2 regions of the Escherichia albertii genome follow, and region 2 is predicted to be linked to the other one. Evidence: predicted binding sites of a transcription regulator. Region 2 holds the regulator's gene; the other holds the start of a gene.
What was found. The regulator PurR, encoded in region 2, represses purine synthesis genes. The targets are predictions, from matches to a motif close to CANGCAAACGTTTGCNTG.
Positions count from the first base shown of each region.

Region 1 (4,932 bases), 510 kb from region 2:
GACATTAGCGAGAAATTTGGAATCGGCTGGGCCAAGGTTGATAACGCCGGAACGAACAAAAATGGGATCATCTTCGTTGTGACGGGAGAGCTCATCCCACAAGATTTGTGCGCGAAGAACCAGCGGGACATACTTTTCTCCCTCACCATAAGCATGGCGAATTAATCGCGTATCACCATGGTGACTGCCGTGTTGATGTGGCGGCATATGGGCATCGGTCATCAGCACTTTCAAACCAGCCTGGGTGGCATAATACCCGGCGGCGGCGCCTACAGAACCGCTGCCAATAATGATGAGATCGTATTTCATTTTTTTCTCTCTGCTCTCATGGTTTAAGCAGAGTAATTAACTGAATGCAGATATACAACACAGAAATGATAAAGGCACCGTTCAGGTGCCTTTAGGGTGGATGGTCATGTCATGTTAATGACGCCGATACTCGTTTACCTGGAAATCACCAGATTCAATTTTGGCGATTCCTGCTTCTAATATTGAAATAAATTGTCTGGCAACATCAGTGGTTAACCAGAGCGTTTGACCAACTTCAGTCCCTTCCTGCTCGGATTTATTTGGGGTCTGGTAGTGCAAACGCAACATCAGCGCATCATAGCTATCAACGGTGCTGATGTCCCACCCAACGAGCGGATGAGTCTGAATGACTTCATTATTTTTTTCCATCATGGCCCCCTAATTCGTGTTACTAGACAACGTTATTCGAGGTTCAATGCGTTTTTATCTGAAGCAACTTCAGTATACCAATAAGTAAGGGTATTCACCGAATTTTTAAAGGGGGAAGAAGATAATTTTTTGCCTTTAAGATTTATATGAACAATAAAACAGCATGTCATTCATATTTTTTTAGCATATTGTGCAATTATTTTGAGGAAGTGTAGGCATTTTGTACACGTCGCTATTAAGTAAAATAAAAAAGCCGGGGCGACCCGGCAAAACAAACATCACTGCATATTATTCGCTGACAAACCAATCATCGGCGCTTTCCCACGTTTCTTGTAGAATTTCGCTAATGCGCTGTTTATCTTCTTTTACCGCGCCAATAACTGATAAGTTATTCGCCGCCGCATAACGTACCGAAACGTGAGTGTCATCGTCTGGAAACGCATATTGAATACGGCGAGAAAGTTCACCCGCCAGAGCATCAATGGCTCCAGTGGGTAGTGGCGATGTTTTCGCTATGGTGACTTCAATTCGCATAATAGCCCCCTGTTGAATATACTGGTTATTTATACAGGTAAAATAACCTAAAGACAACAGGCAGCTATATATTTTATTGCTTAACAGACCAGCGTACCGTTTCCCCAGCCAGGAAAGGCACCAGTGTGTCATCCGTCAGGGCAATACTCTCAACAACTTGTTGCTCTTCGCGTACCAGTTCAATAAATGACTCATTGATCGGCAGCCCGTAGAATTTCGGCCCGTTTAAGGAGCAAAATGCTTCAAAGTGTTGCAGCGCATTCATCTCTTCAAAGACGGTGGCGTAACTGCTCAGCGCCGTAGGCGCATTAAAACAGCCCGCACAGCCGCAGCTACTCTCTTTGCGATGACGCGCATGCGGCGCAGAATCGGTACCGAGAAACACGCGTTCAAAACCACTGGCGACCAGTTCACGCAGTGCTTGCTGATGCACGTTTCGTTTGAGAATCGGCAGGCAGTACAGGTGAGGACGCACGCCGCCAACCAGCATATGGTTACGGTTAAACATCAGATGCTGGGGAGTGATGGTAGCAGCCAGTCGTTCATTTCCGTCACGAACATAGTCGGCAGCGTCTTTGGTGGTGATGTGCTCAAAAACGACTTTCAGCGCGGTCAGACGCTGGCGCAGCGGTTCCATCACGCTTTCAATAAAGCGCGCTTCACGATCAAAAATGTCGATATCTGCATGTGTCACTTCACCATGCACCAGTAGCGGCATACCGATTTTTTCCATGCGCTCAAGTACCGGCATAATTGCGTCAACCGATGTCACACCGTGGCTGGAGTTGGTGGTTGCGTTTGCCGGGTAAAGTTTTGCAGCGGTGAACACGCCTTCGTTAAATCCACGCTCCAGCTCATTAGGATCCAGCGAATCGGTTAAATAACAGGTCATCAGCGGGGTGAAATTGTGCCCGGCAGGTACGGCGTCAAGGATACGCTGGCGATATGCCACGGCAGCCTCAACGGTCGTTACGGGCGGAGCCAAATTGGGCATTATGATGGCCCGACCATAGGTTTGGCTGGTATATGGCACGACAGTTTTTAACATGTCGCCATCGCGGAGGTGAAGGTGCCAGTCGTCTGGGCGGCGGATCTTTAATACCTGGGATGGTGCTGTCATTAATCTCTATGCTCCGGCTGAAGGGATGTTTTTGCCGGACACAAAGGATAAGCGGAAACGTTTTCCTTTGCACGAAAAATAAAGGGCGCGAATGCGCCCTCGTGATTAATCAGTGAATGGAATGACTATCTCGCCTGGTTTCACCTCAATACCTTTCGCCAGTTTTTTCGCCATTGCTTCACCTTTGCTGCCATCTTCGCGCAGGATGTAAGCTGGTTGCTGGTTAAAGTAGTTGCGTAATGCCTGATTTAAATAGGGAAGCAGCGTTTGCATCACCGTCTGCATTTTCTCCGGTTGTACCGCTGAGCTGACCACTTCCATCTCTTTCAGGAAGATAGCGCCTTTTTCTTTATCAAACACAGGCAGTGCTTTCAGCTTCAGTTTCATGGTTGCTTTCTGGCTGCCGAACAGAGAGTTCATATTCAGATTGGCATCCCCGGTTAGAGTAATCTTGTTCGGTTCTTCGCGCCCAATCTGACTGGCCAGGTTCGTCAGGACGATATGTACATCCGCCACGCCGGGCAAACCAATATCTTTTGAAAACTGATTATGTTTCTCAAGCGACTGGTTAATTTCTTGTTCACTAATGGTGTACTGGGTGAGTTGATTACAGCCAACGAGCAGGCCGCTGATGATGAGTGCAGCGGCAAATAAAAATTTGTTCATGGTAATCCTCGACATGAAATCTGCGTCAATATCCTGACACAACGCAGCATGTGCTACCAGCGTTAATCCCGCCAGCAGAAAAAACTTAAAACTGAGACAGTCCGCGCCAGACTGGTCAGGATGACATCGCTATTGATGATAGCAAATTGAATGACGCTTGTTTGACGGTATTTTTCAGGCATCGCGTTCCAGTAACCGACGCGCGGCGCGTTTTTGGCTAAATTGCCAACCCAGCGCAAGAAAAGTGATGATGCCAATGATGCCCAACATCATCCACGGTAGTTCCGGCTGTTGCGCCGATTTTCCCAGATCAAATAACCAACCGCCGCCGATATAACCGATAGCGCCGCCAATTGCCAGCCCCAGACGACTAAATCCCATATAGCTACCGCGTGCCCGGGCATCAGCCAGTGAGGCGCTAAGGGTTTCACGTGCAGGTTCGGCAATGATCGATCCGATATAAAACAGGCAAATCAGGGTGAAGAGTTGTTGCAGGCTGCTGACCATGCCGACTGGCATCATGCTTAACGACATTACCAGTAGCCCGGCCATCAGTCGGTGCTCCAGGCGAAAACGTTTTTCGCTCCAGCGGGCGATAGGGTAGAGCAACGTTAACGACAGACATGCTTCAATAGCATACATCCATTTAACAGCAGAAGGCGCTCCGGCGACGTCGTTAACCATAATCGGCAGCATTAACATCACCTGAACGGCCAGCATATAGTAGCCCGCCAGCGTCAGGACATAGGTAACAAAACGTTTATCGCGCATTACGCACGCCATCCCTTCACGGACCGGTGTGCGCACGGTGGAGAGTTTCCAGGCGGGTAATAACCAGGCGTTAAATGCCGCACACAGTACAAACAAAATCGCCCCTGTGGCGCAGACCAGACGAAAGTCATATTGCAACAACCAACTGCCCAACAAGGCACCAATGACCGCACCAGCACTGTCTTGCATCATCAACAGGGAGAAAAAACGACCGCGTTGCTCTGGGCGGATCAGTTTGACCACCAGCGCTGAACGAGGGGGATCAAACAACGTGCCGCCAAGGCCCGAGAGAAAGCAGGAAAACCACAGCAGCCAGGGTTCGTGGGCGATCCCCATCGTGGCGAATCCGGCGGCACGCATCAGCATACCAGTAACAATCATTGGTTTTGCACCAAAACGGTCGGCGATAGCGCCGCCGAAAATACCCAGACCTTGCTGAATAAACTGACGCAGGCCGAGGGCAATACCGACCATGACGGCGGCCCAACCCATTTGATCCACGAAGCGGATAGAGATCAGCGGGAAGACAACAAAGAACCCCAACACAACCAGCATGTTATCAATGAGGAGGAAATATTTACCCAGGTTCCTCGCCTGCGACACGCGCGACATTTCCCCTCCCGGGAAATAAAAGATGAGCACTTTCTATTCTGCATTGATGTTAAGACTTTTCCCATCGGTTCGGGGACAATATTTTTTTATCAAAACGCCGCTTTGATAGAGAGTTTTTATCAAATATGTGAATAATGCAGAAAATGCTCTTTTGGACTTTTCACAGGGTCTGGTTGTGCAGGTATAGTAATACTTACAGCGTATTAAAGACGTTACGGGAAGGAGTAGGTATAGAATGTTTGGCTATCGCAGTAACGTGCCAAAAGTGCGCTTAACCACGGACCGACTGGTCGTGCGTCTGGTGCATGATCGTGATGCCTGGCGTCTGGCGGATTATTACGCAGAGAATCGTCATTTTCTCAAGCCCTGGGAGCCGGTGCGCGACGAAAGCCACTGCTATCCTTCTGGCTGGCAGGCCAGGCTAGGTATGATCAACGAATTTCATAAACAAGGTTCTGCATTCTACTTTGGCTTATTTGATCCTGACGAGAAAGAGATTATAGGCGTAGCTAATTTTTCGAATGTTGTACGCGGATCTTTTCACGCCTGCT
Region 1 is NZ_CP117568.1:185,167-190,098, forward strand. Features, by position in the region: gene solA (N-methyl-L-tryptophan oxidase) at 1-309, opposite strand, end outside; gene bssS (biofilm formation regulator BssS) at 424-678, opposite strand; gene dinI (DNA damage-inducible protein I) at 967-1,212, opposite strand; gene pyrC (dihydroorotase) at 1,286-2,332, opposite strand; gene PS053_RS00890 (lipoprotein) at 2,438-2,998, opposite strand; gene mdtH (multidrug efflux MFS transporter MdtH) at 3,173-4,381, opposite strand; gene rimJ (ribosomal protein S5-alanine N-acetyltransferase) at 4,617-4,932, shown strand, end outside.
Region 1: the regulator PurR is predicted to act here: its motif matches at 2,383-2,400, upstream of pyrC (dihydroorotase).

Region 2 (4,932 bases):
CGCCTGGGCGACAACAATCGGGTAGATCGCGCCATTGGCAACAGCCATCACACAGAATGGGATCAGAATTTCGGCCAGTGAAACATGGCTAATGAAGCCAGCAGCCCAGGTTGCCACAACACTGACAGCAAACAGTACCAACAGCCATGGTAACAGTTGCTTGCCTTGCCATTTCTGCAATGCTGCACGACAGCCATAACCACCAATCAGAAACGCGATAGTTTGCGGGACATAACTTAAACCAATGACCGCCGGGCTGTAGCCCATCTCGCTAAGAATGAACGGAGAACCGGTTAGCCACGCAAAAAAACTGGCTGAACAGGCTGCATAAATCAGCACGTTTCCACGATAGATTTTAGAACGTAGCAGATCGGTAAAGGTCAGTGAATCCTGGCTATCATTACGCGTTTTCGTGGTGGGTTTAAGCCAGAAAATAGGCAAAATCAGCACCACGGTAATGGCAAACAGGGTGGCGAAAATGGCCTGCCAGGAGAAATGAACCAACAACCAGCTACCTAACAGGGGCGCCAGAGCAGGAGAAAGCCCAACCAGCGGCATGATGGTTGCAAAAATGCGATTCACTTTTTGTGAAGGATAGTAGTCCGTCACCAATGCTTGCCAGATAACTGCCGCGGCACAGACCCCAACAGCCTGTACAAAACGCAATACCAGCAGAGTGGCGGCGTTTTCTACCCACAGCATGCCTAAACTACCCAGAGCAAAAATCGTTAAACCGATTAGTAACACGGGCTTACGACCATAACGGTCAGAGAGCGGCCCCCATAGAAGCTGGGCAGCGGCGAAACCAGCAAGGAACAGACTAAGGCTGGCACTGACGGCAGACGCAGGCGTTTGCAGATCGGCCTGAATGGCGGCAAAAGCGGGCAGATACATATCGGTTGCCAGAAAACCGAGTACGCTCAAACCCGCCAGCCAGACTAAAAATCTTTTCCCAGGTTGCATGTATATTCTCTAAATTCTTCAATTAAACACCGCCGCAAAGTGTAGGGAGTGAAATTCCTGTTGTGAAACGGTAATATTTGATGACTGGTTTCAAAAATTTTGCAGGCAAACTATGTGGTCAGAATATTCTCTCGAAGTTGTTGATGCGGTAGCGCGAAATGGCAGTTTTAGCGCTGCAGCCCAGGAGTTGCATCGCGTTCCTTCCGCTGTCAGCTATACCGTGCGTCAACTGGAGGAGTGGCTGGCGGTGCCGCTTTTTGAGCGCCGTCACCGTGATGTGGAATTGACCGCTGCCGGAGCGTGGTTTTTAAAAGAGGGGCGTTCTGTTGTCAAAAAAATGCAGATCACCCGCCAGCAATGTCAGCAAATTGCCAACGGCTGGCGCGGACAGTTAGCCATCGCGGTGGATAATATTGTCAGGCCAGAGCGTACTCGTCAGTTGATCGTTGATTTTTATCGCCACTTTGATGACGTCGAGCTTCTGGTTTTTCAGGAGGTATTTAATGGCGTCTGGGATGCGCTTTCCGACGGGCGTGTCGAACTGGCGATTGGCGCGACACGAGCGATTCCGGTCGGAGGACGTTATGCCTTCCGTGATATGGGGATGTTAAGCTGGAGTTGCGTTGTCGCCAGCCATCATCCACTGGCGTCTATGGCGGGGCCGTTCAGCGATGATACGTTGCGTAATTGGCCGTCATTGGTGCGCGAGGACACCTCACGAACGTTGCCAAAACGTATTACTTGGCTGCTGGATAACCAAAAAAGACTTGTAGTGCCTGACTGGGAGTCGTCAGCAACGTGTATTTCCGCTGGATTGTGTATTGGCATGGTGCCGACGCATTTCGCCAAACCGTGGCTTAACGAGGAGAAATGGGTAGCACTGGAACTGGAAAATCCATTCCCTGATTCGGCATGTTGTCTGACCTGGCAGCAGAATGATATGTCACCAGCATTGACCTGGCTGCTGGACTATCTGGGGGACAGCGAGACTCTTAATAAGGAGTGGCTACGGGAACCGGAAGAGGCTCCCGTAGTGAACGATTAGCGACGGTAGTCGCGGAACGGGCCGTCAGCTACGGAGCGGCGTTCAATAAGGCGTGGATGAACTTCAATGGACTGCGGTTCTTCGCGTTTGTTGACGATACGATCTAACAGCATGTTGAATGCCGTTTCACCCAGTGAATCTTTCGGCTGATGGATAGTAGTCAACGCCGGGGTAAAATAACGAGCGTTGCGCACATTATCATAACCGATCAGCGAAACATCCTGCGGCACGCGCAGACCCATTTCGTCAGCGGCGCAGAGTGCGCCCATCGCCATAATATCGCCACCACAGAAGACGGCAGTAGGGCGGTGTGATTGCGACAGGATTTGCTGCATGGCGCGATAACCGGATTCCGGCTCAAAGTCACCTTGTACAATCCAGTTTTCCGGCACCTTGATCATGGCTTCTTCCATTGCCTTCATAAAGCCAGCCAGACGGCCAGCACCGGTGTTGCGCTCCAGAGGGCCAGGAATAACGCCGATTTCGCGATGGCCGCGTTCAATCAGATAGCGTCCAGCCATGTAGCCGCCTTCAAACGCGTTATCGATGACCGCATCGGTAAAATCTGCTTTTGCTTCCCCCCAGTCCATCACCACCATCGGAATATGACGGTACTCTTCCAGCATTGCCAGTAGCGGTTCTGGATACTCAGAACACATAACCAGAAGGCCATCAACGCGTTTTTGCGCCATCATCGACAGATAGGCACGCTGTTTCTCAAGATTGTTCCACGCATTACCCAGAATCAGGGTATAGCCTTTCTGGAAGCAATTTTTTTCAACTGCTTCAATAATTTCGGCAAAATAGGCCGCTTCGCTGCTGGTCGCCAGCAAACCGATAGACTTGGTGTGGTTAACCTTCAGGCTACGCGCCACCGCGCTAGGGGAATAGTGTAATTCTTTAATCGCTGCCCACACGGCATTGCGCGTTTCTTCAGCGACGAAACGTGTTTTGTTAATTACGTGTGATACAGTTGTAGTGGAAACGTTTGCTCGTTTCGCTACATCTTTTATTGTTGCCATTCCATTTCACTCCAGACCCTAACTTCAGCTCCTGCAAAATCGCAAGGTAAACGTTTGCCTTTACACACCTTACGCACAACAAAAATGTTGCGGTACGCCGAAAAAACGACACGGAGCGTCAGAAAGGGGTCAATGGCCAGTACGCAAATAGTATAAGCGTGGAATTTTGGCCGATCTTGACGAAAAGGGGAAGTGGTAAAAGCACTTATCATAATAAATGCCGGGAGATTTTTTCATCGCAGTGTGTAAAAATGCGTAATATCACTTTTTGTGTGGTAATAAGAAAGGAGAAAACTTGATGAGCACCGACCTTAAATTTTCACTGGTAACAACTATTATCGTTCTGGGTTTGATCGTGGCCGTGGGTCTGACAGCCGCGCTGCACTGATTTCCTCCCGAGGGAGCTTATGTTCCCTCACATCCTCTTTCCTTTGTTAGCAAAATGACCGAGCGTTCAGTTAATGGTTTTGTTACTGCTGATGTTTGTGTCAGCCAGAAAATGACCCGAAGCAGTTGGTGTTGCCAACAGTTAATAAAACAAAAACGCAGAAGGCGTACCTTCTGCGTTACAGGTTACTGATAAAATGCAATTTATTGCGCCGGATACACTGTTAACGCCTCATTTGCGCAGGACTGATTAGCGTAGTGCATCAGGCAATGTTGCATTTGCCATCAGTGATTATGCGGCGAGATTTTTCGCCACGAACGCCCAGTTCACCAGCGCCCAGAAGTGTTCCAGGTAGCCAGGGCGAGCATTGCGATAATCGATGTAATAAGCGTGTTCCCAGACATCAACGGTCAGCAGCGGAGTTGCATCGGTGGTCAGCGGAGTTCCGGCGTTAGAGGTAGAAACGATAGCCAGTTTGCCGTCGCTATTTTTCACCAGCCAGGTCCAGCCGGAGCCGAAGTTTTTGATGGCAGCATCAGTAAACTGTGCTTTGAAATCGGCAAAGCTGCCAAAAGACGCGGCGATAGCGTCAGCCAGTTCACCTGTCGGTTCGCCACCCGCGTTTGGCGCCAGGCAGTTCCAGTAGAAAGTGTGGTTCCAGACCTGGGCAGCGTTGTTAAATACGCCACCTTCAGAGCTACGAATAATCTCTTCCAGTGATTTACCTTCAAACGCGGTGCCTTTGATCAGGTTGTTCAGATTAGTGACGTAAGTCTGATGATGTTTGCCGTAGTGATACTCGATGGTTTCCGCAGAAATGTGCGGTGCCAGAGCGTCTTTAGCATATGGTAGTGCAGGTAATTCGAATGACATTGCTACTCTCCTTTATTATTAATTGGTATACGCACAATAGCCTTATTGTGAGTACGGATAGGGTAGCAAATTAAAAGGTGAGACAAAAGATGAACTTACCCTGTTGCCGTAACAACAGGGTAAAGTTTTAGCGAAGTGTTTTGGGGGTCATTACCCGACGAGCGCCAACATAGTGGCGCTGCCAGTAATCTTCGCTTAAAGAAGTGATTTGGATTTCCTGGCCACTGCGCGGAGACTGAATAAACTTGCCATTGCCGACATACACGCCTACGTGATCGGCGGTGCCACGGCCCTGGGTGCGGAAGAAGACCAGATCACCGTTTTTCAGTTCACTGCGATCGATTGGTGCCGCGTCGCGCAGGTGATACATTTCATTGGCGGTGCGCGGAATGCGGATCTTCACCAGATCTTTATAGGCGTAATAAACCAGTCCACTGCAATCAAAACCGGTACGTGGCGAGCTGCCGCCCCAACGATACGGCTTGCCAATTTGCTGCATCAGTTTATTCATTGCCACTTTTGTGGCTTTTTGTACTTTTGCTTTGTGTGCGTCGGCAATGGTTCCGGGTATGGCATTTTTGACTTTCACACAATGCGATTTATAACCCTTACGTTTGGTGCACTTTTCCGTAAAGCTGGCT
Region 2 is NZ_CP117568.1:695,016-699,947, reverse strand. Features, by position in the region: gene punC (purine nucleoside transporter PunC) at 1-963, opposite strand, end outside; gene punR (DNA-binding transcriptional activator PunR) at 1,076-2,008, shown strand; gene purR (HTH-type transcriptional repressor PurR) at 2,005-3,030, opposite strand; gene cydH (cytochrome bd-I accessory subunit CydH) at 3,329-3,418, shown strand; gene sodB (superoxide dismutase [Fe]) at 3,710-4,291, opposite strand; gene mepH (peptidoglycan DD-endopeptidase MepH) at 4,419-4,932, opposite strand, start outside.